Regions from separate parts of the Candidatus Clostridium eludens genome, predicted to be linked through region 1. Evidence: predicted binding sites of a transcription regulator. Region 1 holds the regulator's gene; the other holds the start of a gene.
What was found. The regulator Rex, encoded in region 1, represses fermentation and respiration genes when NADH is low (regulators of the CRP and FNR family bind a similar motif). The targets are predictions, from matches to a motif close to ATTGTTAANNNNTTAACAAT.

Region 1 (15,367 bases):
ATTTTGAAAAGATAGAAGAATATTTAACTAAAAAGTTTAAGAGAAAGTTTAATAAGAAAGAACTTTTAAGTTATGCTCTTTATTCTGATGTATTTGAGAATTATTTGAAATTTATAAACGAATATGGCGATCTTAGCCGTATGGAAAGTGATGTATTTTTCTATGGACTTACTGAAGGAGAAATGTGTGAAGTTGAAATAGGTGACGGAAAGAGCTTATTTATGCAGCTGCTTGACATTACCAAAGTTAATTCTGAAGGATGCAGGTTCTTGGTATTTGAGGTTAATGGAAATAAGAGGGACATACAGGTAAAAGATAAGTTAGCTTTCGCTGGGGGGGCTGCAGTTCAGGAAAGTGCAGCAGTTATGGCTGATGAAGACAATGAAAAAGAGATAGGAGCAAGTATACCTGGGAGTGTTATTAAAGTAATTGCAAAAGCAGGAGATGAAATTGAAGAAGGACAGACTTTAATTGTAATAGAAGCAATGAAGATGGAAACTAACGTTACTTCAACTGTTTCGGGTGTTGTTGAAGGAGTTTTTGTAAAAGAAGGTCAAAGAGTTAAAACTGGTGAACTTTTAGTTAAATTAAAATAGTATTGTGACTTGATTATGTAAATAGAGTGCTGTTAAAAATTTTTCCAATTGAGAAGTTTCTAACGGCGCTCTTTTTTATTTTTTGTAAGATGTCTTATATATTTTCTATAAAGTTTAACTTTGGCATAACTTCACTAACTTAACTAGTTATGTTAAAATATATTAACAATAAAAGTTTCATAATAAAGGATATTTGATCATCAAGTTATTTTGTTATACTAAAAATGGTTATTTTAATATAATTATAGATAAGATAAAATTTTTGATCTGAGGATATAAAATTATTGTTAAACGAGGTGGAGAATACATGGAAGATATAGGTTTGGTTTTAGAAGGAGGAGGTATGCGAGGATTATATACTGCGGGAGTGCTAGACTTTTTCATGGAAAAAAATTTATATTTTCCATATGTTATAGGAGTTTCCATGGGAGCCTGCAATGCATCCTCATATATTTCAAGACAAAAGGGTAGAAATAAGAATATAAATATTAATTACGTAGGCGATCCTAGATATTTAAGCTATAGAAACTTAATATTGAAAAAGAGCATATTTGGAACAGATTTTATATTTGATGAGTTAGCAAATAGGTTAGAAATATTCGATATGGATTCTTTTAACAGGGCCAAGGAGAAATTCGTGGTGACTGTTACGGATTGTGACAATGGTAAACCAGTATATTTCGAAAAAAGTGAATGTGAGAATAAAGATATATTTGATGTCATAAAAGCTTCTATTAGTCTTCCCTTTATGGCCCCTATGGTAAAGTTCAGAGGATTGAATTTATTAGATGGAGGGGTTTCAGATCCAATACCTATAAAGAAGTCTATAAAAGACGGAAATAATAAAAATGTAATTATCTTAACTAGGAATAAGGGTTATGTAAAAAGGTCTTTTAAGATGAAATTTTTGGCACGAAGAATATATTCCAAGCATAAAGGCCTGGTAAATGCTATGTTTGATAGATATAAAAAGTATAATAATACTTTGTCATATATAGATAAATTAGAGGAGGAAGGCAAGGCATTTGTTATGAGACCTGAAGAAAGTTTAAAGGTTAGAAGAATAGAAAGGAATAAAAATAAGCTTGTAGAATTATACAATCAGGGGTATAAAGAAGCATCACAGTGTTATGATAAATTAAAAGAATGGATTAAACAATAAAAGTAAATTATATAATATAACTATAGTTTTAACTTCTTAAATTAATGATTATTTTAAGTTTTGATGTTTAAATAAATGCACATAAATATTTCATAGTTTTGTAAAGAAGTAATAAAAACTTTAGTTAATAATAATACTGCAATATATAAAATTATAGGAGAGAATTTAAATATGGATTTAGGAAAAATATACAGTGGTTTTAAACTATTAAAGAAAAAAAATATAGAGGAAATAAACTCTATAGGAATGCTTTTTCAACATGAAAAAAGTGGTGCCAGATTATTTTATTTGCAAAATGAAGATGATAACAAAGTATTTTCAATAAGCTTTAGGACTCCACCAGATGACAGTACAGGAGTTCCACATATACTTGAACATTCTGTATTATGTGGTTCTAGAAAATTTCCGGTGAAAGAGCCTTTTGTGGAATTGGTAAAGGGTTCCCTTAACACTTTTCTAAATGCAATGACTTTTCCTGATAAAACTATGTACCCTGTAGCTAGTGTGAACCATAAAGATTTTTTAAATCTTATGGATGTATATTTAGATGCAACTTTTTATCCTAATATATATAAGTATCCAGAAATTATGATGCAGGAAGGATGGCATTATGAGCTGGATAGTAAAGATAAGGAAATAACTTATAAAGGGGTAGTTTATAATGAGATGAAGGGAGCTTTTTCATCTCCAGAATCTATATTGTTTAGGAAAATATCAGAATCCCTATATCCAGATACCCAGTATGGTGTGGAATCTGGGGGAGATCCAGATATAATACCGGAGCTAACCCAACAGCAGTTTTTAACATTTCATAGTAAATATTATCATCCGTCTAATAGCTATATATATTTATATGGAGATATGGATATACTGGAGAAACTGGAATTTATAGATAGAGAGTATTTAAGTAATTTTAGCAAAAGATCTGTGGATTCTATAATATTAGAGCAAACTCCTTTTGATTCCCAGAGAGAAATGCTGATAAAGTATCCAATTTCAAGCGCTGAGAAAGAAGAAGATAAAACTTTTTTGAGTATCAATTATTCAATAGGGAAAGTTGTAGATAACGAACTATACTTAGCCTTTGATATACTGGAACATTTACTTTTAGAAACACCTTCTTCTCCACTTAAAAAAGCTTTAATTAATGCCAATATAGGAAAAGATGTATTTGGAGTATTTGAAGCTAGTATGCTTCAACCTATATTCGGAATAGTAGTTAAAAATTCCAATGAGAGTGAGAAGAATAAGTTTAAAGAATTGGTGGAAAAGACTTTAAAGGATATTGTAAATAATGGCATTGATAAAAAATTGGTGGAGGCCTCTATAAATATAAAGGAATTTCAGCTCAGAGAGGCGGATTATAAAGGATATCCTAAAGGATTAATATATGGAATGAAGTGTATGGACAGTTGGTTATATGATGAAGAACCATGGGTACATCTTACTTATGAGTCAGTATTAGATAAAATAAAATCACAAATGAACAATAACTATTTTGAAAATCTTATAGATAAGTATATTTTGGGAAATAACCACAGCTCCATGGTAATAGTTAAACCAGAAAAGGGATTAGCGGAAGAAAGAGAAGCTGCCTTAAGTAAGAAATTAAAGGATTTTAAGAAAAGTATTTCAGATGATGAAATAGATGAGATAATTAAAGATACTTTGAAATTAAAAGAAAGACAAAGTATTAGAGACAGTAAGGAAGATTTGATGAAAATACCTCTTTTAGGCATATCGGATATAGATCCAAAGCCTAAAAAACTGGAACTTGTGGAAAAGAATAAAGATAAGGTAAAGTTATTGTTTTATCCCATATTTACAAATGGTATTTATTATGTAAACTCATATTTTGATACTCAAGGATTAGAAGAAAATTTAATACCATATATATCACTTTTAAGTGCTGTACTTGGAAAAGTCAGTACGGAAAATTATAACTATGAAGATCTTACCAAGGAAATAAATATATACACCGGAGGAATAGGTTATTCGCCACAGATATTCGGAGAAAATAAAAGTAATAAAGAATTTTATCCTAAATTTGTAGTTAGGTCAAAGGTTTTGGCAAATAATCTGGAAAAATTAGTTTCAATATTAGAAGATATAATGAATCATACTAAGTTTGATGAAAAAAAGAGATTGAAGGAGATAATCCAGGAAACTAAATCTAGAATGGAAATGACTATGTTTCAAAGGGGACATATAGTAGTTGCAAACCATGTATGTTCATATTTTTCACCTATGAGTAAATATGAAGATATATTAGGAGGATTAGAGTTCTATAAATTTATATGTAATTTAGAAAAGAATTTTGGAGATAAGGTAGAGGAGATAAGTAAAAATCTAAAAGAGGTTTCCGATAAGGTATTTAATAAGAAAAATTTAATTATCAATGTAACCTGTGAAGAAAAAGATTATAATGCTTTTGAAAACATAATAGATAATTTACTTTTTCAATTAAAGAATGAAGAAATACCTAAAGTGGAGTATAAATTTAATTTACAGGCTAAAAATGAAGGACTTATAACTTCTTCCAAAGTTCAATATGTGGCAAAAGCATATAATTACATGGATCTTGGGTATTCCTACAGCGGAAGAATGTTAGTTTTAAAAGCTATAGCTAACTATGAGTATTTGTGGAACCAGATAAGAGTTCAAGGAGGAGCTTATGGAAGTTTTGCTTCTTTTCAGAAAAATGGAAATGCATTTTTTACATCCTATAGAGATCCTAATTTAAAGCGTACTATTGAGGTCTATAATAATGCAGGAGAATTTTTTAGAAATTTTAAAGCGGATACCAGGCAGATGACTAAATATATAATAGGAACTATATCAGATTTAGACTTTCCACTATCACCTTCTATGAAAGGAGAGCGTGCTACAGAATATAATATAAAGCATGTGAGTTACGAAGATTCGGAAAAGGAAAGAGAAGAAATATTAAATACTAAAGAGGAAGACATAGTTGCTTTTGCAGATTTGATTTCTCATATTATGGATAAAAATAATGTATGTGTTATGGGAAATGAACAGAAAATACGCGAAGATAAAGATGTATTTAAAGATTTAGTGAATTTATTTGAATAAGCTTTTCTAAAAGGATATAAGTATAAAAATCCACAGTGTAAAAAATTTTTTTAATACATTGTGGATTAAATTTATTCAAACTGAAATCCATATTTGAATATAATTTTACTTAAATATAAGTGATTTTGGAGGAGGGACTTATGGTATTGACAAATGTGAGCATACAGGTTTTGCCTGTAGTGGAGGAAATAAATTTATATAAAGTGGTAGACAAAGTTATAGAATATATAGATTCTTGTGGGGTGAAGTATGAGGTAGGGCCCATGGAGACTACCATGGAAGGTGAACTGAGTGAACTTTTAAGAATAGTAGAAGCTGCACAGAAAATATGTATAGAATATGGTGCGTCAAGGGTAGTATCTGTGGTAAAGATAGATTATAAACCGGGTAGAATTACTATGGAGGAAAAAGTTAAAAAATATAGAAAATAAGTAAATTCCACAAGTTTTTCAGGGTACTTACATACTTAGAATTAAAAATGAAGATAAGTATAATATAGGTTTCATTTATCCGAACGCTACCATTGCTAATACCCCCATTTTCTTCAAAGTGAGGGATAAGCACTGCTACACGCCTGGATAAGTTCTTCCCCTAAAGGATAACGTATTCTAAGTGCTAAAGACACTAAGAATACTGTTAATAAGGTTCAGATGGAGAAAAGCATTACTTATGAGCAAACTCCACCTGAACCTAAGAATCACTTGATGTAATTAATGCTAAAATTTAGGTTGAAAAATAGCAGCTTATGATTTAATATATAGAGTATATTAAGAGATATGGTGGTGAAACCATGAAAAGAATACTATTGGTAAACGATTGTAAATTTGAAAGCATCATTATGAAGGATAAGTTAATAAATATAGGATATGAAGTAGAAGTTTCTAATGAATACGGTGCATCTTCAAAAATTAATAAGTTTAATCCCGACGTTATCATAGTTAACTTTGTAATGAAGGATATTACCGGAGACAAGCTTATAGAAAAAATAAAAGCTGAAAGACCTAATATTGCTTGTATACTTTCATCTTGTGATAAAATAAATCCAGGAGCTTTTACAGGAAAGGGTGTAGATGATATTATAAATACACCTATAGATGAGGAAAAACTTTCTGAGGTAATAAATAAGGCTATATTAAAATATCAGACTAAACATGGCAATACAAACTTTAGATTTAAAAAGGCAATGTTATTTTGCCCATACTGTGGCGGGGAATTTAACCACACAAATAACTCTTTTGCATTTTGCCCATACTGCGGTGGGGAGTTATAGTAACAATTGTGCAGGAGAAATGGTAGATATGTAATTAAATTCAAACCTGCACAATTGTATATACAATAATATGAATAAATACCTTAAAACATTTCTTCCCATGTGCTATATAAAGTTTCCACTTCTTTTTGTGCAGCTAAAATCTGCTTGTGTATTTCACTGCTTTTTTTAGAATCAGAATAAACTTCTTCTAGACATAATTTTTCCTGTAATTTTAATATATAATCTTCTAACTTTGATATTTCTTCCTCTATAGTTTTTATCTCAAGATTCTTTTTTCGTTTGTTTTTTTCTAGTTCTTTTTTTCTTTTTTTCTCCTGATATATTTGAGTTTTAGTTTTTGAAGTACTTACTTCCTCCTCAAATCTCAATGGATTTTTTTTCTTTTCTGTATAGTAAACATAGTTGCCTAAATATTCTTTTGTCTCAGTTTGACTTAATTCATATATTTTACTTATGCATTTATTTAAAAAGTATCTGTCATGAGATATTACCAGTATAGTACCATCGTAATCTAGTAAAGCCTCTTCTAAAGCTTCGCGGGAAGCTATATCTAAATGATTTGTAGGTTCGTCTAAAAGTAAAAAATTGGATTTAGACAGCATAAGTTTTAATAGATTTATTCTACATTTTTCTCCACCGCTTAAGGGTGAAATTTTCTTAAATACATCATCCCCTGTAAATAGAAAACTGGCTAAAGCATTTCTAATTTCTGTAGTGGTAAGCTCAGGAAATCTGGTCCACACTTCGTCTATGATAGTCTTTTCAGGGTCTAAATCAGATTGTTCCTGGTCATAGTAGCCTATTACAACATTTTTACCCAATTTATAAATTCCTGTATAGTCTTTTATTTGCCCAAGGATTATTTTAAAGAGGGTAGTTTTACCACAACCATTTTTACCGATAAATGCTGTTTTCTCGCCTTTTCTTATTTGAAAATTTAAATTTTTAAATAGTAATTTTTCATCAAAACTTTTACTTAGGTTTTCCACGTAGAGTACGTCATTGCCGCTATTTATTTGAGCTTTAAATATTATATTTTTAATTTTTATGTCTTTATCGGGAGGGGGTACTCTATCCAGTTTATCTAACATTTTTTGTCGGCTTTCTGCTGCCTTGATACTTTTTTCTCTATTAAAAGATCTGTACTTTTCAATAATTTCTTCTTGTTTTTTTATTTCTGTTTGTTGTATGTTATATGCTTTTAATTGAATTTCATAGTTTTTCTTTTTTAGTTCCAGAGAAGTAGTATAATTTCCATTGTAAAAATTCACATGACCGTTTATAAGTTCCATAGTTGAGTGTGTTATGGTATCTAAGAAGTATCTGTCGTGGGAAATTATAATTATAGTTCCTTTGTAGGCCTTTAAGTATTCTTCTAGCCATTCTATAGCTTCCAAATCCAAATGATTGGTAGGTTCATCTAATAAGAGTATGTCAGGTTTTGTTAATAGCAATTTGCAAAGGGCAACCCGTGTTTTTTTCCCTCCACTTATTATGTTTATGGAATCACAAAATTCATTCTGAGAAAAGCCTAGACCTGCTAGGACTCTATTTATTTCTGCTTTATAGGTATACCCGCCTCTGTTTCTATAGAGTTCTGAACATATGGTATAATTATCAATCAATTTATTTTGATAGTTTTCATTTTTAGAATTATAGGGCTCGTTCATTAAAGTTTCCAGCTTAATTAATTTATTTTCTAAGTCAATTATATCTTGAAATACAGTAAGCATTTCATCGTATATTGTATTTGAAGAATCTAGTGATAGATGTTGGGTTAAATAGCCTATGGTTTTAGTTTTATCTACAAATAGCTCTCCACTGTCATGGCTTATCTTATTTGTTAGAATTTGAAATAGGGTAGACTTGCCGGCTCCGTTTGGTCCTATTAGTGCTACTCGGTCTCCTTCATTTATATTGAAAGTTACATTTTCTAATATAACATCTATTCCATAGTTCTTATGAATATTTTTACAGCTTAAAATGATCATAGAATAACACCTTCCTTAACTTATTAATATTTTACTATGTAAAGAGATTTTTTTGTAGACCTTATTTAGAATATAATAATGATTTACATAATATATATAATATGGGTATTATAAAATTGAAAAACCTTAATAAAAATACAAAATAATAAAAAAGAGAGTATTAACATATGTTATAATTAGATAATACTATATAATGATAAAATGGAATTATAGTAGAATTTATTTTAATATATAATTAAAACATATAGTTATAGATATGAGGTGCGGTATGGATAAGAAAAAAGATATATCAATGTCTGTCATAAAGAGATTGCCCAAATATCATAGATATTTAGATAATTTAATGAGAAATGACGTAGATAGAATATCTTCAAAAGAGTTAAGTGAAAAAATAGGATTTACAGCTTCTCAAATACGGCAAGATTTAAATTGCTTTGGAGATTTTGGTCAACAGGGATATGGATACAATGTAAGTGAATTATACAGTCAAATATGTAATATACTTGGACTTACAAAATTGTATAGAGAAGTTATAATAGGAGCAGGTAATATAGGTCAAGCTATATCTAATTATACTAGATTTGAAAAACTGGGTTTTGAATTAAAAGCTATATTTGATATAAATCCAAAACTTATAGGTATTAGAATTAGGGATATAGAGATAAGAGACATAGATTATTTAGCTGACTACCTGAAAGAAAATGCTATAGACATAGGTGTAATATGTGTGCCTAGCAATAATGCCCAGAAGGTTTGTAATATTTTGGTCAAAAATGGAGTGAAGGGTATATGGAATTTTGCTCCAGTGGATCTTATTGTACCAGAAGATGTGAAGGTGGAAAATGTTCATTTAAGTGATAGTTTACTGACGTTGAGTTGTCTTTTAAATGATATAGAGTAAAACCTAAAGGTGTATGTTTTTACTGTAAATGTTAAAATAAAATATTAAATAAAATTTATTTGATATTTGTGCTAATTTATTATTGAAATATATAAGCTTAAGGTATATAATAAGAAGTGAAGTGAAAAACTTCAATTATTTTTAAGTGTATTTGTGATATTATTAACAATACTTTGTTAATGTTGCTTTCAAAAGGTTTAGGAGGGAGGAGTAATATGGAATTCAAAAATATCATTCTTGAAAAGGATGGCAAGGTAGCTTTGCTAACAATAAATAGGCCTAAAGCATTAAATGCTTTGAACTCAGAAACACTAAAGGAAATTGATGCTGCGGTAGATAATATTGCTGCAGATGAAAATGTGTATGCTGTGATACTTACTGGTGCGGGTAAGGCTTTTGTAGCAGGAGCGGACATAACTGAAATGAAGGATCTCAATACAGTTCAGGGAAGAAAGTTTGGGACACTTGGCAATAAAGTATTTAGAAAATTGGAAAAATTAGATAAGCCAGTTATAGCAGCCGTAAATGGTTTTGCACTTGGCGGAGGCTGTGAATTATCATTGGCTTGTGATATAAGAATAGCTTCATCAAAAGCTAAGTTTGGTCAGCCAGAGGTTGGTCTTGGAATTACTCCAGGATTTGGAGGCACTCAAAGACTTCCAAGAGTAGTAGGCGTTGGTATGGCAAAAGAACTTATATACACTGCACAAATAATAAATGCTGAAGAAGCTCTAAGAATAGGATTGGTAAATAAAATAGTTGAACCAGATAAGTTGTTAGAAGAAGTTAAAAATCTGGCAAATACTATAGCTAGTAATGCACCTATAGCTGTTCAATTATGTAAAGCGGCTATAAACCAAGGAATTCAGTGCGATATAGACACAGCTGTAGCTTATGAAGCAGAAGTATTTGGGGAATGTTTTGCTACAGAAGATCAAAAAGAAGGAATGACAGCATTTGTAGAAAAGAGAGATAAATCTTTTAAAAACAAGTAATTGATGATATCGTATAAATCAGGTCAATAACTTAAATATAAAATTTAAGATTATAATTAATAACTTAGGTTCAGTAAATTGTGATCTTTATTTTCTTTAAAGGTTTACAAATAAAGGTTTACAATGAATGATATAAAAAAAGATATAAGCTATATTTAGTATGAAAACTATTTAGGAGGTAAAATAAATGGATTTTACATTAACAAGAGAACAACAATTTGTAGAACAAATGGTAAGTGAATTTGCAGAAACTGAAGTTAAACCTCTAGCTGCAGAAGTAGATGAAACAGAAAGGTTTCCTCAAGAAACAGTAGAAAAAATGGCTAGATATGGAATGTTGGGTATACCATTTCCTGTTGAGTATGGCGGAGCAGGTGGAGACACACTCTCTTATATATTAACAGTAGAAGGACTTTCAAAAGTTTGCGCTACAACAGGTGTTATAGTTTCAGCACATACTTCACTTTGCGCAACACCTATTTATCAATTCGGTACAGAAGAACAAAAACAAAAATACTTAATTCCACTTGCAAAAGGAGAAAAACTTGGAGCATTTGGTTTAACTGAACCTAATGCAGGTACTGATGCTTCTGGACAGCAGACAACAGCTGTTTTAGATGGAGATAATTATATATTGAATGGACAAAAAATATTCATCACAAATGGTGGAGCAGCAGATACTTTCGTAGTATTTGCAATGACAGATAGAAGCAAGGGAAATCACGGAATAACAGCATTCATAATTGAAAAGGGAATGCCTGGTTTTTCAATAGGAAAACTTGAAGACAAAATGGGAATAAGAGGATCATCAACTACTGAGCTTATATTTGAGAATTGCGTAGTTCCAAAGGAAAATATGTTAGGAAAAGAAGGAAAAGGTTTTGGTATAGCAATGAAGACTCTTGATGGAGGAAGAATTGGTATAGCATCCCAAGCATTAGGTATAGCAGAAGGTGCTTTAGATGAAGCAGTTGCATACTTGAAAGAAAGAAAACAGTTTGGAAAGGCACTTTACAAATTCCAAGGATTATCATGGTATGCTGCTGAATTAGATACTAAAATACAAGCTGCAAAATATCTTGTTTACAAAGCAGCAGTAAATAAGGATAAGGGTGTTCCTTATTCAGTAGATGCTGCAAGAGCTAAGTTAGCTGCAGCTACTGTAGCTATGGAAACTACAACTAAGGTTGTACAACTCTTTGGAGGATATGGATACACTAAAGATTATCCAGTAGAAAGAATGATGAGAGATGCTAAGATAACTGAGATATATGAAGGAACTTCAGAAGTACAAAAGATGGTTATCGCAGCAAATTTATTTAAATAAATAGGAGGAGTTCATAATGAAGATAGTTGTTTGCTTAAAGCAAGTACCAGATACAAATGAAGTTAAAATCGATCCAAAAACAGGAACATTAATAAGAGAAGGCGTTCCATCAATAATAAACCCAGATGATAGAAATGCACTTGAAGAATCAATTGCTTTAAAAGAAAAAGTAGGCGGTACAGTTACAGTAGTAAGTATGGGACCTCCACAAGCAGAAGAGGCACTTAGAGAAGCTCTAGCTATGGGAGCTGACGAAGCAATATTGGTTTCAGACAGAGCTTTTGCAGGAGCGGATACTCAAGCTACTTCTTATGCATTGGCAGGAGCACTTAAAAATTTAGAATATGATTTAATATTTGCAGGAAGACAGGCAATAGATGGAGATACTGCACAGGTTGGACCTCAAATAGCAGAAAAATTAGATATACCTCAGATAACATATGTAGAAAAAGTTGATGCAGACGGAGATACTTTAACAGTTAGAAGAGCTTGGGAAGATGGATATGAAGTAGCAAAAATTAAAACTCCATGTATGTTAACTGCTATAAAAGAATTAAATGAACCAAGATATATGAACATAAAGAACATATTTGAAGTTTTCAAAAAAGAAGTTAAGATATGGAGTGCTGCTGATTTAGAAGTAGAGAAAGATAAACTTGGACTTAATGGTTCTTGCACAAAAGTTAAGAGATCACATACAAAAGAACCAAAGGGTGCAGGAGAAATTGTTAATAAACCAGTAAAAGAAGCAGTAACGTATGCAATTTCAAAATTAAGAGAAAAACACGTTATTTAATATATAGGAGGGGTTTAGAATGAGCATAGCAGATTACAAAGGCGTATGGGTATTTGCTGAACAAAGAGATGGAGAACTACAAAAAGTAGCACTTCAATTAGTTGGAAAAGGAAGAGAATTAGCGGACACTTTAGGAGTAGAATTAACTGCTTTATTACTTGGTAGTGGTGTAGATGAGGCAGCAAAAGAACTTATTGCACATGGAGCAGATAAGGTTTTATATGCAGATAGTCCTCTTTTGAAACACTATACTACAGATGGATATACTAAAGTAATAAATGAGCTTATAGATGAAAGAAAACCAGAAATATTACTTATCGGAGCTACATTTATAGGAAGAGATTTAGGACCAAGAGTTGCAGCTAGAACTGCTACAGGCCTTACAGCAGACTGTACAGGACTTGATATAGATCCTGAATCAAAAAATTTAATGATGACAAGACCAGCTTTTGGTGGAAACTTAATGGCAACTATAGCTTGCGAAAAAACAAGACCACAGATGTCAACAGTAAGACCAGGAGTTTTTGATAAGCTTCCAAGAGATGCTTCAAGAGCTGGAAAAATAGAAAAGGTAGCTGCAAATGTTGCTGCTAGTGACATCAGAATTGACGTAATTGAAGTAGTTAAGTCTGCTAAAGATACAGTAGATATCTCAGAAGCAGATGTAATTATATCAGGTGGAAGAGGACTTGGCGGTCCAGATGGATTCAAAGTTCTTAAAGAGCTTGCAGATTTATTAGGTGGAACTATAGGTGGTTCCCGTGCGACTATAGATGCTGGCTGGATAGATAAGAGTTACCAGGTTGGACAAACAGGAAAAACAGTAAGACCAGGCCTTTATGTTGCATGCGGAATATCAGGTGCAATACAGCATTTAGCAGGTATGCAAGATAGTGGATTTATTGTAGCTGTAAATAAAGATGAAAACGCTCCAATAATGCAAGTAGCAGATCTTGCTATCGTAGGAGATTTATACAAAGTTGTTCCTGAATTAACAGCTCAAGTTAAAGCTTTAAATCTTTAATTGATTTGTAAATTTATATAAACTATATAAATAGTATTTTCTATGTTAAAAACCTCCCTGCAGCATGCATTGTGCTGTAGTGGAGGAAAATATAAATGTATAAATGCTTGTTATTTTAAGCATACTAGTTTTAATTAAATTAGGTGCTTAATATAATTTGAGCACATTAAATTTTAAAGAAGGAGTGACATATATGAGTATTAAAAGTGTAGCAGTTTTAGGTAGTGGAACTATGTCTCGTGGAATTGTGCAGGCTTTTGCAGAAGCAGGGATAGATGTAATTATCCGTGGAAGAACTGAAGGTAGTATTTCAAAAGGTTTGGCAGCAGTAAAAAAATCTTATGACAAAAAAGTATCAAAGGGAAAAATATCCCAAGAAGATGCTGATAAAATAGTTGGAAGAGTAAGTGTAACAACTGAACTTGAAAAATTAGCTGATTGTGATCTTATAATAGAAGCAGCATCTGAAGATATGAATATAAAGAAAGATTATTTTGGGAAATTAGAAGAAATATGCAAACCTGAAACGATCTTTGCTACTAATACTTCTTCATTATCTATAACTGAAGTAGCAACAGCTACAAAGAGACAGGATAAATTTATAGGAATGCATTTCTTTAATCCAGCAAATGTTATGAAATTAGTTGAGATCATAAGAGGCATGGCTACTTCTCAAGAAACTTTTGATATTATAAAAGATCTTTCTGTTAAAGTAGGAAAAACTCCTGTAGAGGTAGCAGAAGCTCCAGGATTTGTTGTAAATAGAATATTAATACCAATGATAAATGAAGGAGCAGGCATTCTTGCAGAAGGAATAGCTTCAGCAGAAGATATTGATACAGCTATGAAATTAGGAGCTAATCATCCAATGGGTCCTCTAGCATTAGGCGATCTTATAGGATTAGATGTATGTCTTGCTATCATGGATGTACTTTATAATGAGACTGGAGATTCAAAATACAGGGCTCATCCATTACTTAGAAAATATGTAAGAGCAGGTTGGTTAGGAAGAAAATCAGGAAAAGGATTCTTTGCTTATTAAAAATTATATGATTTAGTTAAATTTAAATTATAATAATTAAAAAGAATTTTGGGCTAATTAATGATTAGTCTAAAATCTTTTTTTAATTATGTAGTTTTTTGCAGTTATAGCAATAAATGTATCTTTGGGCAAAATTCAGTACATATTTCAAATATAATAATATGCTTGAAAATATGGATGTTATGTAAATATTTTTGCACAAAACTTTTTCACAGTAACTTTCTTATAGTAGTGCAATTATTTTGTTATTATGATATAATACAATAAAGGGCTTATGTTTGAAGTGAAATTTAAGTCTTGGATTTAAACGTTTTATAAGTTTTATTAGTTTTTCAGATGGGGTGAATGGAATGTATAAAATTGTAGACAAACAGGCTCTTGCACCTAATATATATTCAATGGATATAGAGGCGCCAAGGGTAGCTAAGTCCTGTCTTCCAGGACAATTCATTATAGTTATAATAGATGATAAGGGTGAGAGAGTGCCTCTTACTATTTGTGACTATGATGCAGAAAAGGGAACAGTAAAAATAGTGTTTCAGACAATGGGTGCATCAACAAAGCAATTGGCAAAATATGAAGCAGGAGATTATATTAGAGACTTCGTAGGGCCTTTAGGAATGCATTCAGAATTTGTGGACGAGGATCTAGAAGAACTTAAGAAAAAGAATATTATATTTGTAGCGGGTGGAGTAGGAACAGCTCCAGTTTATCCACAGGTGAAATGGTTAAGTCAGCATGGAGTAAAAGCTGATGCTATAGTAGGCTGTAAATCTAAAGCTCATTTACTTTTAGAAGAAGAGATGAAAGCTGTTACAGACAATTTGTATATAGCTACTGATGACGGAAGCTATGGATTTAAAGGATTTGTTTCAGATAAACTTAAAGAACTTCTTGATAACAAAGAAGGAAAGAAGTATGACTGTGTAGTTGCTATAGGACCAATGATTATGATGAAGTTTTTGTGTAAACTTACAAAAGAATATGGAGTAAAAACTATAGTAAGTGTAAATCCAATAATGGTAGATGGAACTGGTATGTGTGGAGCTTGTAGGCTTACAGTAGGTGGAGAAGTAAAATTCGGATGTGTAGATGGACCAGAATTTGATGGACATTTAGTAGATTTTGATGAAGCAATGAGAAGACAAGCTATGTATAAAACAGAAG
Region 2 (15,367 bases), on a different contig from region 1:
CTGTCCAAGTGAGTTTACAACTCTGCCTATAATATTTTCTCCCACAGGCACTTCTACAACCTTACCTGTTCTTTTTACTGTATTTCCTTCTTTTATTCCTTCTTGAGAACCCAAAAGAACACAACCTACATTATCTTGTTCAAGATTTAAAGCCATACCGTAAACATCATTAGGAAACTCTAAAAGTTCTCCTGCCATACATCCATTAAGGCCATAAACTCTAGCAATGCCATCACCAATTTGAATTATTGTACCTGAATCAATGGTTTCTATTTTCTTTTCATATTTTTCTATTTGACTTTTTATAATTGAAGTTATTTCTTCAGGTTTTACGTTCATAGGCTCACCTCTGTTCTCCCTTAAGCATTAATTTTTTCATTTCAGAAAGTTTTGATTTTATAGTTCCATCAATAACTACGTTGTCTACCTCCACATAAACCCCACCTATTATGCCAGGATCTAGTTCTTCTTTAATCAAAACTTCTTTATTAAACTTTTTCTTCAATTTTTCAACTAAAGCTTCTCTCTCATCATCCTCTAGTGGAATAACTGTTTTTACTTTTGCAATAACTGTATTATTCTTTTCAAGATATATTCTTCCCATTTCTCTAAGCTTACCATGTAATTCGTTAATTCTACCTTTATCAATAAGCACTAATAAAAACGAAAGTATATCTTCATTTATTTTACCCTGTAATACATTTGTAAGTGCTTCCTTCTTTGCTGATGTACTAATTTCAGGGTGCTCCATAAATCCTAAGAGTTCAACATTATCATTTATAAGATCAGCAACATCATTTAATTCCTCTAAATATTCCTCAATCTTCCCTTTTTCCTCTGCAATCTGATAAAGTGCAAGAGCGTATCTTCTATCTAAATATTCATGCATATTTTTAGATACCTACCTTAGCTATAAAATCCTTAATGAGTTTTCTATGTTGATTTTCATCAATAGAACCTTCAAGAGCCTTTGAAGATATCAAAAGAGCCAAGTCAATAACTTGATTTCTTATTTCAGATTGAGCCTTTTCTTTTTCTCTTTCAATGTCCTTTCTAGTTCTTTCAAGGGTAAGCTCAGCCTCAATTGAAGCTTCTTCCTTAATTTTTTCTGATAGCTTTTCAGCTTTTTCTTTATAACTTTCCACTATTTTTTTGCCTTCCACCTTTGACTGCTGAAGATTCTTTTCATTTTCAATTCTTAGTGATTCAGCTGCTTTTCTATCTAAATTTGCTTTATCCAATGTATCTTTTACTTCATTACTTCTTTCTTCAACTACGCTACTAACCTTATCAAAAAAAAAGTGTTTTAATATAGCCATAAGAACGAAAAAGTTTATTATTGTAACAATTATAGTGAATACATTTCCATTCATATCCTAAAAGCCTCCCTTCAGGCTTATTTTTCAAAAAATATTCTTATTGCCATTTTAAGAACAGTAGCAGTATTGAAATAAGCAAAGCATATAACGAAGTAACTTCAGCAAAAGCTAAGCCAATAAACATTGTTGACGTTACAGGACCTCTAGCCTCAGGCTGTCTTGCTATCGCTTCAACTGCTTTCCCTGTAACAGTACCTATACCAACACCACCGCCAAGACATCCGATTGCAGCTAAGCCTGCTCCTATTGCACACATTCCATCTAAGAAAGTTTTAGCATCAATATTCATTTTTCTCCTCCTTAAGTTTAAACAAAATTTGAATTTATAATACCTACACCAATATTTTGATATAGCTATTTGTGAATTATTCCATTTCTGCCCCCATTCTAGTATACAACATAGTAAGCATCATAAATATATACACTTGTATAATACCATCAAATACATCAAAAAAGAAGTGAAACGGTATTGGGATTACAAATGCAGTAATATGACTTAATTGATAGAGAAGACCTATTATTATCGAACCTACCAGCATATTGCAAAATAACCTTAGACACAATGAAATTGGGAGAGTAAATTTCTCAATTAAATTCATTGGAAACATTAAAGGAAATGGTTCAATTAATTTTTTACCATACCCCTTAATTCCAGCTTTCATAAATGCATTTCCATTGATCACCACAAAACTTATTAGTGCAAATCCAGCTGTCACATTTATATCTTTAGTGGATGGCTCCACCCCCACCAATCCTGATAAGTTTAAAAAAAACAAGAAAATACCCATAGTACCTATAAATGGCACAAAACTCTTGTATCTGGAGCCCATATTACTAGAGACTAAACCATTTATAAAATCTACGATCATTTCTAAAACACTTTGTCTTTTATCTGGGATCTCCTTTAAATCCCTGGTCAGAATTACTACCAAAACAGTAATTACAATCATAGTTATCCATTGAACAACAATACTCGTGGTTACATTTAGAGTGTGATTTAATATGTTTAATGAAAATACTGTTTCAGCGTTTAGACTCATATAAACACCCCTTCTCTAACTATATTTTATTTTTTTGTCCTTACTCCATATATAATAATGGCTACATAATGTAAAGTATATCCTGCTATAAAAGCTACAATGTTATATTTATTATTCTTATAAAGTAATAATATAATACCTATTGTAATTATAATTCTTATTGCCGATGAAAGGATAATCAAATTTTTTTTTCCTCCAATAGACAATAAATAACTGCTTGTAACTGCATTGAATATAAAGTTTATAATTGCCATTACAAGGCCTATAATGACAATAAATGTATAGCTTCTATAAAATTGAAAAGAGAATATTAAAACTATAATGGCAATAACAATATCTATTTTACCTACATTCTTTAATACATTTTTCAAGTCTTCTCCCAAATAAAACTCACCTACTATACCAGTATACCAGTTATATAATAATTATATAACTAAAATTAATTTTTGTTGAAACTTAAAATTTGTCTATTTTTTACGTTATATATTGACTACGATAAATCACCTCATTAATACATATCGATTTTCAGCTATATCTTTTTATTTCTCAAAATTATATAAGAACTTTTTTAGCTTCCATAATCTAAAGTTATCATAAAAACACAAGAAACATGTCCATTAAATAAACCGATTCCTTAAAAGCATATTTCCCGTACCTATCTAAACGTTTATATAAATTACCTCTTCTCTATTAAAACAGTTCTCATTCCGCCACCTATGTAAAGCGTTGCAAGACCTTTAACTCTTAGTACTTATCTTTTAAATATAAACCTCACTACTTTAATTAAAAAAATTTTTATAAGTGTTAAAATTTCATGGCACCAACCGGCAGTTACCTGAATTTATGTTAAAAACAATATTATTTAAGATAATTAGCTTAATTCATATAATTCTATTATGTGTTAATTATACTAAATTAATTAATATCTTATCAACATTTTTTGTTAAAAAAAACACAAAGTTTTATAAAGATCAATGTATATAAAGCTTTTTCTATGATTTCTAAGCTATTTAATTATACCTCCATATATTATCTTGAAATGTTCAAATATGCCTTATTTTGAAATGCATCATTTTAAAATATATCAAAGTGCCCATTCCCATTTTAAAGGACATAGAGTCGTGATTGTATAATTAAATTAAAAGACCAACTATATAAAGCCAAGATAATTTTTTTAAAAAAATCATATTTTTAGTTTCTTAAAAAGTTACATTTTCAAAAAATAGAATTATATTTGTGAAACAAATGCGGTATTATTTTTAAAAAGATAAAATACTGCGCGTATAAAGAATCATTAATAATAACACCACCTGAACCAATGATACAGCAATCATGCTTATTCTTTGCTACATCGATGCCAATATAAATCATAAGAACACTCCTTATTGTTTAGTCCGCTATGTTCCACTCGCTTTATGTTAAATGTATCCTTGCTCTATATAAAACATCATGCGTTATCCAACTAATCCACAGCGTCCTATATTATTATAGTAAATTATCCTAAAGAAAGGAGAAGTATGATGAATTTACTATAAGTTCATTATACAAGGTGATAAATATGTTAAATGCGTATATAAAAGAAGAAAAAAACATGGAATGTACCTGCTGATAGTAAAGAGAATCATGGAATGAGATTACTATTTGACACTATATGCCAAAAGCCAAATCCTCATATCTAGAATTTGGCTTTTGGCTACACTCTAAGCCAAAGTAAACCAAAACTTACTCTGTTCCTTATTTAAGACTAGTATATATTATCTTTCAACTATTAAAGCAGTTCCCATTCCGCCGCCTATGCACAGTGTTGCAAGACCTCTCTTAGCATCTCTTCTTTGCATTTCATAAAGTAATGTAACAAGTATTCTTGCGCCTGAGCAACCAACTGGATGTCCAAGGGCTAATGCTCCACCATTCACATTTACTTTACTCATATCAAACTCTAAATCTTTTGCCACAGCTAAACTCTGGGAAGCAAAAGCTTCATTTGCCTCTATCAAATCTAAATCTCCTACAGTCAAATTGGCTTTTTGAAGTGCTAATTTTGTTGCATGGAATGGTCCATATCCCATTATTGTTGGATCCAATCCTTTACTTCCATAAGAAAGTATCTTTGCAAGTGGTTTAATTCCAAGTTCTTTTGCTTTATCTGCACTCATAACAACTAACGCTGCTGCTGCATCATTTATTCCTGAAGCGTTACCTGCTGTAACTGTTCCATCTTTTTTAAATGCTGGTTTCAATTTTGCTAATGATTCAATAGTTGTCCCAAATCTAGGGAATTCATCAGTATCAAAAACTATTTCTTTCTTCTTTTGCTTAACAGTCACTGGTACTATTTCGTCTTTAAATTTTCCAGCCTTTATAGCTGCTTCTGCTTTTTGCTGTGATGCTACTGCAAATTCATCTTGCTGTTCTCTTGTTATGTTCCACTTTTCTGCTATATTTTCAGCTGTAATTCCCATATGATAATTATTGAATGCTTCCCAAAGTCCATCTTTTATCATACCATCTATTAATTTTCCTTCTCCCATTCTGTATCCCCATCTAGCCTTTGGAAGTATATATGGAGCAGCAGACATGTTCTCAGTTCCACCAACTACAACAACATCATCGTCTCCAGCCTTTATAAGTTGAGCTGCTAAACTTACTGTCCTGAGTCCGGAACCGCAAACTTTATTTAATGTAAAAGCTGGAACCTCTACAGGAATACCTGCCTTCACAGCTGCTTGTCTTCCTGGGCTTTGTCCTAAACCTGCCTGTATTACATTTCCAAATATAACTTCATCTACTTGCTCTGGTTTAATATTTGCTCTTTTTACTGCTTCTTTTATAACTATAGCACCTAAATCCACAGCTGGAACATCCTTTAAAGCTCCTCCAAAATTTCCTATGGCTGTTCTTACAGCACTTACAATAACTACATCTTTCATAAATCAAATCCTCCTAAAATAAATTTATTTAAATTAGAGTCTTGTGAAATTTTAGGTCATTAAACTTCAAGGACTTTAAATCTTAGTACCTACATTTTTATATATAAAACATTGTTATTTTATTAAGAAAATTTCTATAAATCTTGAAATTGCATGACGTTAATTCGCAATCATCTAAATTTATCTTTTAAATGGCATTCTTTTAAATAATTAACTCAATTCATACAATTCTATTATATGTTAATTATACTAATTAATTAATATTTTATCAATATTTTTTGTTAAAAAAAACACAAAGTTTCATAAATAGACTGTATGTAAAGTCTCTCATATGTTCTTTGAGTTATTTAATCATATTTGTATATATTAGCCGAAAATTCCTAAATACAGCTTATTTTGAAATATATTAAGAACGTCGAATTACTTATATTGGCTTTTTTTAATAATAAATCCACAAGTTCTACCTAATTAGTCTTATTTTTTATAAAAGCAGAAAACGTTTTATATTTAAAAATGTTAGCGTGGAAAATATAAAATTAAGTAATAAAAAAACAAAGTAAGTATAACTTACTTTGTTTTTTTATTTAAACAAAATTAATATATCATTTATTATTATCTTTCAACTATTAAAGCAGTTCCCATTCCGCCGCCTATACATAATGTTGCAAGACCTCTCTTAGCATCTCTTCTTTGCATTTCATGAAGTAATGTAACAAGTATTCTTGCACCTGATGAACCAATTGGATGTCCTAAAGCTATTGCTCCACCATTTACATTTACTTTGCTCATATCAAATTCTAAATCTTTTGCTACAGCTAAACTCTGGGAAGCAAATGCTTCGTTTGCTTCTATTAAGTCTAAATCTGCTACTGATATGTTAGCTTTTTCAAGCGCTAATTTTGTTGCATAGAATGGTCCATATCCCATTATTGTTGGATCTAATCCTTTACTTCCATAAGAAAGTATTTTTGCAAGTGGTTTAATTCCAAGTTCTTTTGCTTTATCTGCACTCATAACAACTAATGCTGCTGCTGCATCATTTATTCCTGAAGCGTTACCTGCTGTAACTGTTCCATCTTTCTTGAATGCTGGTTTTAATTTTGCTAATGACTCAACAGTTGTTCCTGGTTTAATGTATTCATCAGTATCAACAACTTTTTCTCCTTTTTTAGTCTTAATAACTACTGGTACTATTTCATCTTTGAATTTTCCTGCTTTTTGAGCTGCATCTGCCTTTTGTTGGGATGCTGCTGAAAATTCATCCTGCATTTCTCTTGTTAAATTCCATTTTTCTGCTACATTTTCAGCTGTAATTCCCATGTGGTATTTATTGAATGCTTCCCATAATCCGTCATTTATCATAGCATCCACTAATTTTCCGTCTCCCATTCTCTGTCCCCATCTAGCCTTTTGAAGTACATATGGAGCAGCAGACATGTTTTCCATTCCACCAGCTATAACAACATCAGCATCTCCAGCTTTTATAATCTGAGCTGCTAAAGCTACTGTTCTAAGTCCTGATCCGCACACCTTGTTTATTGTAAAAGCTGGTACTTCTACAGGAATTCCTCCCTTTACAGCTGCTTGTCTTGCTGGACTTTGTCCAAGACCTGCTTGTAATACGTTTCCAAATATAACTTCATCTACTTGTTCTGGTTTAATATTTGCTCTTTTTACTGCTTCTTTTATAACTGTAGCTCCTAATTCTACTGCAGGAACATCTTTAAAAGCTCCTCCAAAACTTCCTATAGCTGTTCTTACAGCACTTACAATAACTACTTCTCTCATAGTAAATCCTCCTAAAAAGTTTATTTAAAATAAATAACTAACTTTAATTTACAAAGTTTTCTGTCTATAGATTAATTATACTAAGTAATTATAACGTTGTCAACGTTTTTGTTAAAAAAAACACAAAGTTTTTCTAAGGGCTAAAACACATATTTTCAGCCTTATTTTTCACTGATCAATTATATATTTTAAATTTATTAATCTAAAAGTAGTATGCTCAAATAAATTCCTCATATTCTCCTTTTTCTATATTAAAATACTGTAAAATAGCTGATGCTATTCTTCCCGATGCTTTTCCATCTCCATAAGGATTTATGGCTTTACTCATAACATCATATTTACTAGAATCTAATATGAGTTCTCTAGCAAACTTCACTATATTATCTTTATCAGTCCCAACTAATTTTACTGTACCTGCTTTTACAGCTTCAGGTCTTTCAGTTACGCTTCTAAGTACCAATACAGGTTTCCCAAGATGAGGAGCCTCTTCTTGAAGTCCTCCTGAATCAGTCATAACCATATAACATCTATCCATTAAATTGTGAGCCTCTTTAGTATCCAAAGGGTCCAATAAGTGAACTCTAGGAACACATCCCAGTATTTTATATGCCATATCTTTTACTATGGGATTTAAATGTACAAGATAAATTACTTCCACTTCCTTATTTTCTTCAACTATTTTCTTAAGTGCATTACAGATATTTTCGATTCCTTTTCCCCAATTTTCTCTTCTATGGGCAGTCACCATTATTACTTTCTTTTTATTGTAATCTATGCTATTTAATTCATTATTATTAAATACATAGTCTTTTTGTACTGTGAATTTCATTGCATCTATTACAGTATTGCCAGTAACAAATATTTTATTTACAGGTACTCCTTCTTTAAGTAGGTTATCTCTGGAACCAGATGTTGGCGCAAAGTGCAAATCAGCTATAGCACCTGTAAGTTTTCTATTCATTTCTTCTGGAAAAGGAAAATATTTGTCGTAAGTTCTAAGTCCTGCCTCAACATGGCCTACTCTTATCTTTCTATAAAAAGCTGCTAACGCTCCTGCAAATGTAGTAGTGGTATCTCCGTGAACAAGTACTAAATCAGGATTTTCCTTCTCGAATATTTCTTCAAGACCTTGAAGTACTCTATTTGTTATACCTGTCAACGTTTGATTACTCTTCATTATATTTAAATCAAAATCAGGAACAATATTAAAAAGCTCTAAAACTTGATCCAGCATCTGTCTGTGCTGAGCTGTAACACAGATCTTATTTTCTATGCTCTGCCTTCCTTTAAGCTCTCTAACTAGAGGAGCCATTTTTATTGCCTCAGGCCTTGTTCCAAATATCGTAATAACTTTAAGTTTACCCATAATTAAAACCTCCATTTTTAGCTATCTGAAAATGAATCACAAGCGTTCTACCTTACTCTCTATGTTTAAAAAATCCAACTCTCCAAGCTATAAGAACTAAAATAACCATAACTATTGCCAAAAGAAAATAAGAACTCTGTACATTTATTTCCATGGCTATTATAGAAAAACTGCCAAGTACCGCACTTATAATATACATTGTTACAACGGCTTGTTTCTGACTGAATCCCATATCAAGAAGCCTGTGGTGAAGATGTCCTCTATCTGCCTGCATAATAGGTTTACCATTGATTTTTCTTCTTATCATGGCAAAAAGAGTATCATATATTGGTATTCCTAGTGCAAGAATAGGAACCGCTATGGAAAATGCTGCTGCAGATTTTAAAGCGCCTTCAATGGATATAGCTGCAAGCAGAAAACCCAATAATTGTGCCCCTGTATCTCCCATAAATATAGAAGCAGGATTAAAATTGTAAGGTAAAAATCCAAGTAGGGCACCGCATAATATAACAGCAAGTATGGCAGCTTCATATCTCTTGTTTAACAATGCTATAATTAAAATAGTTAAAGCAGATATTAAGCCAATACCCGCAGCTAAGCCATCCAGCCCATCTATTAAGTTTAATGCATTAGTAATTCCCACCACCCAAATTATAGTTAATGGAATAAACATTATCCCTACATCAACAAATTCATATAAACTACTGAAAGGATTGGTAACTACTGATATCCTTACACCATAAATCATTAAAATTAAAGTAGCTGCAAGCTGAAATACTAATTTATATCTAGGCTTTATATCAAATTTATCATCTAAAAGGCCTCCTATTACTATTACTGTAGCACCCAATATAAGCCCCATCTCATCCCCAGTAAGGCTACCTTGCTTTAACAATAAGGTGATTACAAAAGAAAAATATATGGACAACCCGCCTAAGAGTGGTATGGGTTTGTTATGTATTCTTCTATTCCCTTCTGGTATATCTATAATTTTTAACTGCACAGCAATTTTTTTAACAAATGGTGTAAGTGCAAGCGAAAATACTATTGATACTATTGCAAATAGATATAAACTATTCATATTAACCTTCCTTAATTATATCTTATGTATTTATTTAGATATTATATTATTTTGCTCTTTTTATACATATCAATTCAATTTTAGGTGCTTTTTTAAACCAATTAATTTCAGGTATATAGTCTTCACAATATACAACTCTTTTAATTCCACAAGTAATTATTAATTTTTGACATTCTGGACAAGGCATATGTGTTACATATAATGTAGAGTTTTCCCTATCATCTGGCGATACCTCAAGTAAACAATTTACTTCTGCATGAATGGTCCTTACACAATGGTTGTCTTTCATATAACATCCTACATCATCACAATGTTCTAATCCCCTAGGACTTCCATTGTAGCCAGTACCTTTTATTCTCCTGTTTTTTACAAGGACTGCCCCCACATGCAATCTAGAGCATGTACTTCTTTCCGCCACTTTAAATGCAATATCTATAAAATAATTATCCCAATCTTTTCTCATAGCTAACAATTATCTCCTCAATTTATAAGAATACATTATATATTATAAACTATTAGATAATATTTTAAAACAATTCCTTTCATACCATAGATTTATACACCCAAACTTAAACCTCTGCAAAACTGAACTATTATTTTTTAAGTAAGAAAAGCCCATCTTAATATAAATTGGGCTTCCTTACTTAAAAATATAAACAATTTTTACTTTGTTCCATATAACCTATCTCCAGCATCTCCAAGACCTGGAACTATGTATCCATTTTTATTTAATTCTTTATCTACAGCTGCCGTATAGATATCAACATCCGGATGTGCTGCCATAACTGCCTTTATGCCATCTTCGGCAGCTATTAAACACATAAGTCTTATGTTCTTAGCACCTTTCTGTTTTAACATAGTTATAGCATCTATAGCAGACCCTCCCGTGGCAAGCATTGGATCTGTAACAATTACCTCTCTTTCTCCTATATCTTGAGGAAGCTTGCAAAAGTACTCTACTGGTTTTAGTGTAGTTTCATCTCTATAAAGACCTATATGTCCTACTTTTGCTGCAGGTATGAGTTTTAACATTCCACCCACCATTCCAAGACCTGCTCTCAGTATAGGCACTATAGCTACTTTTTTTCCTGAAAGCATCTTACAGGTTGTTCTACATATAGGAGTCTCTATCTCTACCTCCTCTGTCTGGAGATTTCTAGTTACCTCATAAGCCATAAGCATAGCTACTTCTTCTACAAGTTCTCTAAAATCTTTAGAACCTGTATATTTATCTCTTATTAAAGACAATTTATGTAATATAAGCGGATGGGTTATTTGTGTTATCTTACTCATTCATATATCCTCCAATCTATTTAGTTACTACTTAATAATTTCCGGTAGGTAATTATTAATCATCAGCTACTATTTACTGTATTTTTTTTCTATCTGCCTTATTTTATCTATCCTTTTCTCATGTCTATCTCCTTCAAACCTAGCAGACAAAAAAGTATCCACTATGTCAAGGGCAAGTCCAACACCTGTTACCCGCTGCCCTATGGCAAGTATATTTGCATCATTATGCTGCCTGGATGCATGGGCACTAAAGGTATCTCCGCAAAGCGCTGCCCTAATTCCAGGAATTTTATTTGCAGCTATACTTATTCCTATACCAGTTCCACATACCAATATTCCAAGATCATAATTCTTATTTGCAACCTGTTCTCCAACTTTTAATGCATAATCAGGATAATCGCAGGACACTTCCGAAAGGGTTCCGAAATCTTCAAGCTCTATGCCTCTACCTTTCAGGTGCTCTATTATTTCTCTTTTTAAAGGAAATCCTGCATGGTCACTACCTAAAGCAATTTTCATAAAAAATACCTCCAAAAATATATAATACATTATTTTAAATTATACTGCCAGTAATTTGATAAAAGCCCAAACTCGTAAAAAAAGAAGATAATAACATTTAGTTAATGCCCATATCTTCCTTCAACTTGTTTATTAACAGCAAAATGCTATTTTCCAGTTGAATATAAACACTCCTATATTCAGCTGCATCCTGTCCAAAAGGATCTTTTATATCTCCTTTTAAAGAAACAAATTCATTTAAAGTATATATTTTATTTTTAAAATTTTTAAAATTTTGTCTCAATATATCTCTCATGTAAGCAGTCATAGTTAAAATGAATTTTGAATTTTTTATCATATTATCATCTAGTTGGACAGCTTTTCTTTTGTGTATGTCTATATCAATATTTTGTTTTAAAATCGCCGCTGAATTTTTAGAGGTTACACTATTTTCTATTACTGACAATCCTGCTGAAATAGCCTTAATATTATTTATGTCAGATTTAAAATTAAATATGGATTCTGCCATACAACTTCTACATGTATTACCAGTACAAACAAATAATATTTCTTCCATGAACTAACCTCCCTCAAAGCAAAAATTATACCTTTATAATATCAAAACCGGCAGACTTATTCAATCTGTTCATTATTGCCAATCCAATGCCTTTTTCTTCGAAAGCTTCAGATATTATAATATCTACCTTCTTATCATCAAAATTTCTAAGCGTTTCAAATAAATTTTTAGACACACTTGATATATTATGTCTACTACCCACTGATATAACTACTGCATTCTTATAAAACTTTTTTGTCTCATCCGTAGCAATTACTCCTATAAGTTTATTTTCACCTATATAATTCTCCACCATTTCATTAATTTTTGCAATAGTTTTATCTAAATCTCCTTTAACTATTTTTACAGGTGCATTGGGAGCATAGTGTCTATACTTCATTCCTGGTGCTTTAGGTACCATGTTTACATCTGTCTTGTTCATTACAGCTGGATCAACATAGACTTCTTTTTCTATGTCCCTTAACATCTCAAGAGTTATACCTCCTGGTCTTAATACACAGCTGGGCCTTACAGTGCAATCTATAACAGTAGATTCTACTCCCACTTCACATATATCTCCGCCTAATATAAAATCTATTTTCCCATCTAAATCTTCTATACATCTTTCTACATCTGTAGGACTTGGCCTTCCTGATATATTGGCAGAAGGCGCTGCAATAGGAACTTTTGCCGCTTTTATAAGTTCTCTAGCTATTATATTGGAGGGCATCCTAATTCCTATATTCTTAAGTGATGCACTGGTAATATCCGGGACAATTGATGATTTAGGAAGAATTATAGTCATAGGTCCCGGCCAAAATTTTTTTATAAACTTCCAGGCCACATCAGGTATGTGAAGAACTAGTGATTTTATATCTTCCATATCAGCTATATGTACAATTAAAGGATTATCTTGGGGCCTACCTTTAGCTTGAAATATCTTTTTTACCGCTTCAGGATCAAGAGCATTTGCTCCAAGCCCATATACAGTTTCCGTTGGAAAAGCTACAAGACCCCCATCTCTTATTATTTTTCCTGCTTCTTCAATAACTTCCACATCTAAATCCTTCTCATTTAAGATTTTTACCTTTGTATTCATAAAACAATACCACCTTTTATAATAAAGCAAACTTTTATAATATGTTATATTTTTAAAATTTATAGTATCTGTACTATTATAAGTCCTATAATAATGCCGCTTAAGGTTCCCAATGTACTTGTTATACCTTCCCAAAGCTTTGAAGATTCTGGTATCATTTCGCCGCATATTACATATAGCATTATTCCAGATGCCATAGAAAGACATATACCCAATATGTTTGGAGAAATATTGGCTATATAAGCACCTGTAAAAGTTCCTATGGCAGTTGGAAAAGCTGTAATAAAAGCATAAAAAAGTATCTTGGAAATTTTTACGTTAGATGCTACAAGCGGTGCTGCTACGGCAATACCTTCTGGTATATCATGAATTGTAATTATAATACTCATCTTTATACCAAGTGTACTGCCTGCTGCAAAGCCACACCCTACTATTATTCCTTCCGGAAAATTATGAAGCATAAGTGCTAGTGAAGCCATAAATGCTGCTTTAATATGTCTGTTGGAACTATTTATGTTTATTTTATCATCAACTGCAGCAATGATTATAGCTCCTAAAATTGCAAATATTATAGTGGAAGAAAAACTCCATTTGCTAATAGCTTCAGGAATTAAATCAAATACCACTACAGACAACATAACTCCTCCTGCAAAACCTATTATAAATCCCAAGAATCTATTAGAAGGCTTTTTCACAACTACTCCTAGTGAAGCCCCTATCATAGTTCCTAAAAGAGACACTATGCTGCCTACCACCACTATATAAAATATATTTGTACCCAAAATAAAACTCACCTTTGTCTATTATTTATATTTCATATTTATTGCAGCACTTCATAATATATGAATTATATTTTCAATTAGTTATATTTTTCCTATACAAATCATATTTTTCGGAATTTTCCCTATAATATTTTATTTTTTCTATGGACTCCTCAGTAAAATAAGCATAAACACAGCTTTTATAGATAGTATCCAAAAAAAGATATTTATTTAATCCTCCACTTTTTATTATAGTATAATAGAAATTCACATGAGGATGTAAAATTTTCAGCTTATTATATTGGCGAGCTACATAAGAATATTTCTTTAAGAATTCTTTGTTTACAGGTATCATTCTATTATTTCTAAATTTAGCTGTAGAAAGAAAAATAATTCTAAAATCCACTCGTTTACTATTCTTTACTATATAATTTTCCACATGTACTAATATAATTCTATCACATATTATATTTAATTTAATATTTCTTACTCCCATGTTTACTTTTACTCTATAGCCATCATATTGAAATTTTAAAAATTCATTATTGAATATTATAACAATTGCTAGAAAAATAAGTATTTCTAACACTACAAGATAAATTATATAAAATATATTGAACTTTCGATTTAATATAAAAACCGTGGGCAGCAGAAAAAAAATAAAGCTCATAGATAGCATAAATATCTTATAAGATTTTTTTTGCTTTCTAATAGCCTTATCTATATTCATACTTTCCCGTTAGACACAGTTAACGGTTTTCCATCTCCTTTCTAGGTTCGGATTGTAATTTATATATTATCTGCTTCCTATAGCTTTCATCTTTTGAGCTTGATCTTCTGTTATCAACGCATCGATTATCTCATCTATATCCCCTCCTAAAAATGAATCCAGCTTATATAAAGTAATTCCTATTCTATGGTCTGTAACTCTTCCCTGAGGATAGTTATAAGTTCTTATTCGTTCACTTCTATCTCCCGTTCCTACTTGATTTTTTCTATCTTCTGCTATACTTGCATTTCTTTCTTCTTCAGCCTTCTCATAAAGCCTTGATTTAAGGACCTTCATAGCTTTTTCTTTATTTTTAAGCTGTGATTTTTCATCCTGGCAGGATACTACAAGCCCCGTGGGTAAGTGGGTAATTCTTACTGCGGAATCAGTAGTGTTAACACACTGTCCTCCATGACCTGATGCCCTAAATACATCTATTCTTATATCATTAGGGTTAACTACTATATCCACATCATCAACTTCCGGCAACACAGCTACAGTAGCCGTTGAAGTGTGGATTCTTCCACTTGATTCTGTATCTGGAACCCTCTGTACCCTGTGAGTACCGCTTTCATATTTCAATCTACTGTATGCACCTCTGCCCTTTATCATAAATACTATTTCTTTAAATCCGCCTATGTCAGTAGCATTTAAACTTATAGTTTCTATTTTCCAGCCTTTAACTTCTGCATATCTTGTATACATTCTTGTAAGATTTGCCGCAAACAAAGCTGCCTCTTCTCCTCCTGCCCCTCCCCTGATTTCTACAAATACATTTTTATCATCATTTGGATCTTTGGGCAGAAG

Region 2: a site for Rex is predicted at 7,245-7,264, ahead of ACJDU8_RS08245 (acetyl-CoA C-acetyltransferase). Genes of this name have one in related genera too.

What each region holds. Positions count from the first base shown of each region.
Region 1 is NZ_JBJHZX010000001.1:145,059-160,425, reverse strand. Features, by position in the region: gene ACJDU8_RS00680 (pyruvate carboxylase) at 1-596, shown strand, start outside; gene ACJDU8_RS00675 (patatin-like phospholipase family protein) at 904-1,758, shown strand; gene ACJDU8_RS00670 (insulinase family protein) at 1,930-4,851, shown strand; gene ACJDU8_RS00665 (thiamine-binding protein) at 4,992-5,282, shown strand; gene ACJDU8_RS00660 (response regulator) at 5,642-6,121, shown strand; gene abc-f (ribosomal protection-like ABC-F family protein) at 6,205-8,115, opposite strand; gene ACJDU8_RS00650 (redox-sensing transcriptional repressor Rex) at 8,384-9,016, shown strand; gene ACJDU8_RS00645 (short-chain-enoyl-CoA hydratase) at 9,232-10,011, shown strand; gene ACJDU8_RS00640 (acyl-CoA dehydrogenase) at 10,199-11,338, shown strand; gene ACJDU8_RS00635 (electron transfer flavoprotein subunit beta) at 11,355-12,134, shown strand; gene ACJDU8_RS00630 (electron transfer flavoprotein subunit alpha/FixB family protein) at 12,154-13,158, shown strand; gene ACJDU8_RS00625 (3-hydroxybutyryl-CoA dehydrogenase) at 13,358-14,200, shown strand; gene ACJDU8_RS00620 (sulfide/dihydroorotate dehydrogenase-like FAD/NAD-binding protein) at 14,551-15,367, shown strand, end outside.
Region 2 is NZ_JBJHZX010000010.1:13,084-28,450, forward strand. Features, by position in the region: gene atpA (F0F1 ATP synthase subunit alpha) at 1-339, opposite strand, end outside; gene ACJDU8_RS08215 (F0F1 ATP synthase subunit delta) at 344-889, opposite strand; gene ACJDU8_RS08220 (F0F1 ATP synthase subunit B) at 894-1,373, opposite strand; gene atpE (ATP synthase F0 subunit C) at 1,417-1,668, opposite strand; gene ACJDU8_RS08230 (F0F1 ATP synthase subunit A) at 1,745-2,419, opposite strand; gene ACJDU8_RS08235 (ATP synthase subunit I) at 2,446-2,802, opposite strand; gene ACJDU8_RS08240 (acetyl-CoA C-acetyltransferase) at 4,174-5,349, opposite strand; gene ACJDU8_RS08245 (acetyl-CoA C-acetyltransferase) at 5,962-7,137, opposite strand; gene wecB (non-hydrolyzing UDP-N-acetylglucosamine 2-epimerase) at 7,355-8,503, opposite strand; gene ACJDU8_RS08255 (MraY family glycosyltransferase) at 8,556-9,584, opposite strand; gene ACJDU8_RS08260 (deoxycytidylate deaminase) at 9,631-10,047, opposite strand; gene upp (uracil phosphoribosyltransferase) at 10,248-10,877, opposite strand; gene rpiB (ribose 5-phosphate isomerase B) at 10,947-11,396, opposite strand; gene ACJDU8_RS08275 (low molecular weight protein arginine phosphatase) at 11,494-11,952, opposite strand; gene ACJDU8_RS08280 (L-threonylcarbamoyladenylate synthase) at 11,978-13,030, opposite strand; gene ACJDU8_RS08285 (ZIP family metal transporter) at 13,090-13,752, opposite strand; gene ACJDU8_RS08290 (hypothetical protein) at 13,886-14,521, opposite strand; gene prfA (peptide chain release factor 1) at 14,588-15,367, opposite strand, start outside.